Regions from separate parts of the Rhodococcus sp. NPDC058532 genome, predicted to be linked through region 2. Evidence: riboswitches for the same ligand, from Rfam matches in the RefSeq annotation. Region 2 holds a riboswitch; the other holds the start of a gene.

Region 1 (3,401 bases), on a different contig from region 2:
AGCACCACGCCGGTCACGTTGTGGTGCCTGCCGCCGATCGCGAGGGCCGCGACCAGCGGCACCAGCGCGCCGAGGAACGCGGCCGCGGGCACCGTGAACACCCCGAGCAGGCCGGTGCCCACGCCGAGCACGGTGACCAGCACGACCCCGAAACCCGCGCCGGAGGACACCCCGAGCAGGTACGGGTCGGCGAGGGGGTTGCGGGTGACGGCCTGCGCGAGCGCGCCGCCGAGCGCGAGCGCGGCACCGACCGCGGCCGCGGTCAGGGCGCGGGGCAGGCGGGAGTCGAGGACGATCCGTTCCCTGGCCTGCGACCACCACGGGTCGAAGGCTCCCCCGCTGATCCGGTGGCCGACGATCGCCCACACGTCGCCGACCGGGATCCGCACCGAACCGAACGACACCGCGAGCGCGATCGCCACCGGTAACGCGACGAGGAGGCCGAGAATCAGTGCGGGCGTTGCGATCCGACGGGCCGCTTCCGGGGCGTCCGCGGCAGGGGTCGACGCGGCGGGCGCCGCGACGACCGTCATCCGGTCACCCCCGGCACGGTCGGATGCAGCCGCCCGGCGAGCTCGCGCACCGCGTCGACCATCCGCGGGCCCTCGAAGAAGTTGCCCAACGGCAGCACGACGATCCGGTCCTCGCGGACCGCGGGGGTCGCCGACATGATCGGGTGCCCGCGCAGGTAGGCCAGCTTCTGCTCGACCGGCGCATTGCCGTAGTCGAGGACGACGATCGCCTCCGGCGCGCGTTCGCCGACCGTCTCCCAGGTGGTCGTGGTGTATGGCTTCACACCGTCGGCAGTGATGTTGCGTGCGCCCGCGTACTCGGCGATCAGATTGCCGATCCCGACCCCGCCGATGGTCAGCGGCTCGTTCTCGCCGCCGTCGTAGAAGAAGGTCGGCACCGGCGCCGCGCCAGCCGCGGTGAGCCGCTCGCGCATCTCGGCGAGCGGCTGGGTGATCTCGGCGGTCAGCGTCGCGGCCGCCTCCGGGACACCGAGCAGGGCACCGAGATCGGCGAAGTCCTTCTCCAGCAGCCCGATCGACGGGAAACCCTGCCCGCAGTACTCGGAAAACAGGAAGGTGTCGATGCCCGCCGCCTCGAGCAGGTCGCGGTCCCGGCCCTCCTTCGCGTCGAAGGCGCTGCGCATCCCGCCGACGACCAGATCCGGTTCGAGGTCACGGATCTGCTCGGCGGTCGGGTACTGCCGGGCCAGGCTCGGGATGGCGCGGAACCGGTCGGCGACCTCCGGCATCGGGTTCGGGGTTTCCCCGTAGCCCATGCCGACGATCCGGTCGGCGACGCCCATCAGGATCAGCACCTCGGTGACGTGGGCGTTCATCGGGATGATCCGCTGCGGTGGCGCGTCGAAGGTGGTGGTGCGCTCGCAGTTGGTGACGGTGACGGGCGTGGGGAACGGCTGCGCCGCCGCGTGTTCGGCGGCGCCTGCGTCCCGGGAGCAGCCGGTCAGCGCGAGGGTGGCGACGAGTGCGAGAGAAGCGATGCCGCGTCGCTTGTGGTGAATGTTCACGGGGACCTCGGGGTTCGGGGGTCCACCAGCGCAGCATCCGACACGGCACCGGCCGATCCGCCGGCGCACTGACCGGACTTCCGCTCGTGGACCACGACGATGGGGAGTCGCACGACGATCGGCAGGTAATCGGGCTCACCGCTGCGAGAGCGGCCTACCGTTGCGGGCCAGCGCCGGACTTCGACCGGACTTCCCCTGCGCGAACGCCTGTAGTGCTGCGGGCAGTATGCACTGTCAGAGCGGGGACTCGAGCAAGGGGTGCTCGATCCCGATCCACCCGCCCGCCATGTCGATCGCGCCGAGCACCCACAGCGTCGCGACCACGACCAGCGCGGTCCCGAGCCCCGCCAGGATCTTCACCACCGGGGACTGCCTGCCGAACCACTCCATGAACTCGTCGTACTTGCCCTTCGCGAACCGGAGCAGGCGGTACGCCCAGGTGAACTCCGAGCCGAGAATCCCCAGCCCCGCGAACACGATCAGCCAGCCCGGCCCCGGATACGGGATCGCGATGATGCCGACCGCGAGAACGAGCGTCCCGACGACACCGACCGCGATCCGGTAGCTCAGGTTCAGGACCGGGTTCGCGGCGATCCGCCGTCGTGCCCGCATCCACCGGTTCTCGCTGCGCGCCTGTGCCGTCACCCGGTCAACGGTACCGAGCGACCCGCAGCACGGCCGCGGGTCGTCACCGCTCCAGCAGGGCCCGCCACGCGTCGACCTTCGCCAGGGCCGGCGTCGCGGCGTTCGCGGGGCTGGTGGACGGCAACCGGGCGAGGGTCACGCCGGCGGGGTGCGCACCCGCCGCAACCACCGACCGGCGGTAGGCCATCTCCGCCCGGGCGCCGTTGAAGAACACCCGCTCGATCGCGGTGTGCCGCGAATAGAGGGCGGCGAAGTCGTTCGGAACCTCGGAGCGGACCTCGATGTCGGCGTCCGCGCTGCCCGTCCTGCGGCACGCCTTCAGCACGTCCCACAACGCGACGCCGTTGTCCTGCAGGGTCCGCAGCCGGTGCGGGTAGGGCTGGTCGGGTCCCGCGCCGAACAGTTCGCCCATGATCGGCCAGAAGCTGTTGCGGGGATTGGCGTAGTACCTGCCTGCAACGAGGGACGGCGCGCCGGGCATGGACCCGAGAATTAGGGTGTGGGAACTGTCGTCGACAACGGCGGGGAACCCGTGAACCAACGTCATGGCGAACCATTAGACAGCAAAAAGGCGGCCGCGAGAACCCTCGCAACCGCCTTTTCTGCTGTGGTCCCGGCTGGGATCGAACCAGCGACCTTCCGCGTGTGAAGCGGACGCTCTCCCACTGAGCCACGGGACCGTGCCGCGGAGATCAACTCCGGCGGCCGAACGAGGAGAAAACTAGCACGGTCCAGTGATGGTTGGAAAACCGGCAGGTCACACGGCTGCACGCCCGCACGAGGACGTTCCCGACCCCCTCCCGGCCGGGGACACCTCGCCCGCGGGTTCCGCATCCGCCCGCCCGCCACCTCGATCCGGGACGGAAGGGCCCGGCCCCTCGCCCACTGGCAGGTGAATTGCACCGCTGTTGTTTGCATTCACCGGAGTTGACCAGGCGATTTGTCGGCCCCGACCCCGTGGGCTAATGTTTCATCTCGCAGCACGGAGGCAGCAACGCCCCCGGGATTGCAATGCGGATGTAGCGCAGCTGGTAGCGCATCACCTTGCCAAGGTGAGGGTCGCGGGTTCGAATCCCGTCATCCGCTCGAGAGGTTGGACTCAACCTTGCGGTGGAGTGGCCGAGTGGTGAGGCAACGGCCTGCAAAGCCGTGCACACGGGTTCGATTCCCGTCTCCACCTCTCATGCACGACCGATAGACGCGCGCGATTAGCTCAGCG
Region 2 (3,401 bases):
ATGAGTGCCACGCTCGGTGCCCTGCTCCGGCAGCTGCAGCCGGACTGGTCGATCAGCGTGTTCGAGCGTCTCGACGCCGCCGCCGCCGAGAGCAGCGACCCCTGGAACAACGCAGGCACCGGACACTCGGCGCTGTGTGAGCTCAACTACACGCCTGCGACCAAGGACGGCTCGGTGGACATCACCAAGGCCGTCAACGTCAACGAGCAGTTCCAGGTGTCGCGGCAGTTCTGGGCCTACGCGATCGAGAACGGCATCCTCACCGAGCCGAAGGAATTCGTCAACCCGATCCCGCACGTGAGCTTCGTGCACGGGGCGGAGAACGTGAAGTACCTGCGGGCCCGCTACGACGCCCTCGCCGGCCACCCGCTGTTCGCGGGGATGGAATACACCGAGCGCCCCGACGAGTTCGCCAAGCGCCTGCCGCTGATGGCCACCGGTCGTGACTTCTCCGATCCGGTCGCGTTGAACTGGACCGACGGCGGCACCGACGTCGACTTCGGCGCCCTGACCAAGCAGCTGCTGGGCAACATCGGCGCCACCGGCGGCACCGTCCACTTCGGCCACGACGTCCGCAACATCACCAAGCAGTCCGACGGCAGCTGGACCCTGAAGGTCGTCAACCAGCGCACCGGCGACAAGAAGACCGTGAACGCGAAGTTCGTCTTCGTCGGCGCGGGCGGCGGTGCGCTGCACCTGCTGCAGAAGTCGGGCATCGCCGAGGCCAAGGGCTTCGGTGGCTTCCCGGTCTCCGGCGAGTTCCTGCGCTGCACCAACCCGGATCTGATCGAGCAGCACAACGCCAAGGTCTACGGCAAGGCCGCGGTCGGCGCGCCCCCGATGTCGGTGCCGCACCTCGACACCCGCGTCATCGGCGGCAAGAAGGGCCTGCTGTTCGGCCCGTACGCCGGCTGGTCGCCGAAGTTCCTCAAGAACGGCAAGGTCACCGACCTGCCCGGATCCATCAAGCCGAACAACCTGATGTCGATGCTCGGTGTCGGCGTCACCGAACTCGGCCTGACGAAGTACCTCATCGGTGAGCTCCTGCAGTCGGCCGACGACCGGATCGAGACGCTGCGCGAGTTCGTGCCGCGCGCGACCGGCGGCGACTGGGAACTGATCACCGCGGGTCAGCGGGTGCAGGTGATCCGCAAGAAGGGCGGCGGGGGCGTGCTCGAGTTCGGCACCGCCGTCATCAACGCCGCGGACGGCACCATCGCGGGTCTGCTCGGCGCCTCGCCCGGCGCGTCCACCGCGGTCCCCGCGATGCTCGACGTCCTGCAGCGGTGCTTCGGGGACCGGTGGAGCGCATGGGAGCCGCAGCTCAAGCAGATGGTCCCGTCGCTGGGTCTGAAGCTGTCCGACAACGAGTCGCTGTTCCGTGAGGTGTGGGACTGGAGCAACCGGGCGCTCGAGCTCGAGGCCCCCGTCGAGGTCCCGGCCGCCGCATCCGCCTGATCCGTCCACCCGTTCACCGGCCGTCACCTGCCCAGGTGGCGGCCGGTGTCGTTGCACCGGATAGAGTTCGCGGCGAACATCATGTTTCCCGTCGCGGGGAAGTCCTGTGGAAGTCAGGCGCGGTCCCGCCACTGTGACGGACACCGAGCCACGATCGGTTCCGAAGTCAGATTGCCGCGGCGGCGGAACTTTTCGTCCGACCCCCGGCGCGGAGACCGGGGAGTGAGGAGAGTGGCGCCGTGACGCAACAGGATTCGGCAGACCCCGGTTTTCCGTTCAGTGCCATCGTCGGGCAGGACCAGCTGCGGCTGGCGCTGACCCTGTGCGCCGTGCATCCCGGCATCGGCGGAGTGCTGGTGCGCGGCGAGAAGGGCACCGCGAAGTCGACGGTGGTCCGCGCGCTCGCCGCGCTGCTGCCCCCGACGGCGGGCGGCGACCCGGCCCGCCTGGTGGAACTGCCGGTCGGCGCCACCGAGGACCGGGTGATCGGCTCCCTCGACCTGGAGAAGGTGCTCCGGGACGGCGAGCGTGCCTTCCAACCCGGCCTGCTGGCCGCCGCCCACGACGGTGTGCTCTACGTCGACGAGGTGAACCTGCTGCACGACCACCTCGTCGACGTGCTGCTCGACGCCGCAGCCATGGGCCGCGTCCACGTCGAACGCGACGGTGTCTCGCACTCCCATCCCGCCAAGTTCGTCCTCGTCGGAACAATGAACCCGGAGGAGGGCGAGCTGCGTCCGCAGCTGCTCGACCGGTTCGGCCTCGCCGTCGACGTCGCCGCGTCCCGAGACGTCGACGTCCGCATGCAGGTGATCCGCCGCCGCCTCGACTTCGAGGCCGACCCCACCGGATTCGCGGCCGGCTACGCGGGCGCCGACGCCGACACCGCCGCCAGGATCGCCGCCGCGCGGGCCGCGCTGCCCGCGGTCGGCCTGCCCGACACCGAGCTGCGCCGGATCGCCGCGCTGTGCGCCTCCTTCGACGTGGATGGAATGCGCGCCGACCTGGTCCTGGCCCGCACCGCGACCGCGCACGCGGCATGGCGCGGTGCGACCGAGGTCGCCGAGCCGGACGTGCGGGTCGCGGCCGAGCTGACCCTGCCGCACCGCCGCCGCCGCGACCCGTTCGACGAACCGGGCCTGGACCAGCAGCAGCTGGACGAGGCGATGCGGGACGCCGACGAGCAGGCCCGCAGTCACTCCGAGCCCGAGCCCGAGCATGACCCCGAGCCCGACCCCGAGCCGGACGGTCCCGGTGGCGGCGCCCCCGCCCCGGACGCCGGTGGCCCCGCACCCGACGCCCCCGCCCCGGATGGTGCGGCGCAGGCCGAGGAACCAGAATCGACCGGCCCCGGCGCGCCGCCGGAACGCCCGGTCGGCGCGCCGACCGGCCAGTTCCGCACCCGGCTGCTGACCGTCCCCGGCGTCGGCGAGGGCGCGCCGGGCAGGCGGTCCCGGTCCCGGTCCGTACGCGGGCGGACCGTGCGCGCGACCACCGACCCCGGTCGCGGCCTGCACCTGGTCGCCACCCTGTTCGCCGCCGCCGAGCACCAGTCCACGCGTGGGCGCACCGACGGCCGGATGCTGTTGGCGCCCGGAGACATTCGGGGCGCGTTGAGGGAGGGGCGCGAGGGCAACCTGATCGTGTTCGTCGTCGACGCGTCCGGGTCGATGGCGGCCAGGGACCGGTTGTCCGCCGTCACCGGTGCCGTGGTGTCGCTGCTCCGCGACGCCTACCAGCGGAGGGACAAGGTCGCGGTCGTCACGGTCCGCGGCGCGTCCGCCGAGGTGGCGCTGCCGCCGACCTCCTCCGTGGACATCGCGGTCCGCAGGCTGGCGTCGCTGCGCACCGGTGGGAGAACCCCACTCGCGCAAGGGTTCCTCACGGCCCGCGAGGTGGTGCTGCGGGAACGGCTGCGGGATCCGCACCGGCGTGCGATGGTC

The links. A riboswitch is a leader RNA that binds a small molecule or an ion and turns the genes downstream of it on or off. The one in region 2 is predicted to bind cobalamin.
Region 1: linked by a shared signal. The riboswitch ahead of ACFWQG_RS03620 (ABC transporter substrate-binding protein) and the one ahead of ACFWQG_RS06120 (VWA domain-containing protein) in region 2 are both predicted to bind cobalamin.

Annotation. Positions count from the first base shown of each region.
Region 1 is NZ_JBHXNU010000002.1:194,562-197,962, reverse strand. It holds gene ACFWQG_RS03625 (FecCD family ABC transporter permease) at 1-533, opposite strand, end outside; gene ACFWQG_RS03620 (ABC transporter substrate-binding protein) at 530-1,537, opposite strand; cobalamin riboswitch at 1,640-1,763, opposite strand; gene ACFWQG_RS03615 (TIGR02611 family protein) at 1,772-2,149, opposite strand; gene ACFWQG_RS03610 (DNA-deoxyinosine glycosylase) at 2,226-2,729, opposite strand; tRNA gene ACFWQG_RS03605 (tRNA-Val) at 2,791-2,862, opposite strand; tRNA gene ACFWQG_RS03600 (tRNA-Gly) at 3,196-3,268, shown strand; tRNA gene ACFWQG_RS03595 (tRNA-Cys) at 3,292-3,362, shown strand; tRNA gene ACFWQG_RS03590 (tRNA-Val) at 3,385-3,401, shown strand, end outside.
Region 2 is NZ_JBHXNU010000003.1:333,758-337,158, forward strand. It holds gene mqo (malate dehydrogenase (quinone)) at 1-1,458, shown strand, start outside; adenosylcobalamin (AdoCbl) riboswitch at 1,529-1,689, shown strand; gene ACFWQG_RS06120 (VWA domain-containing protein) at 1,698-3,401, shown strand, end outside.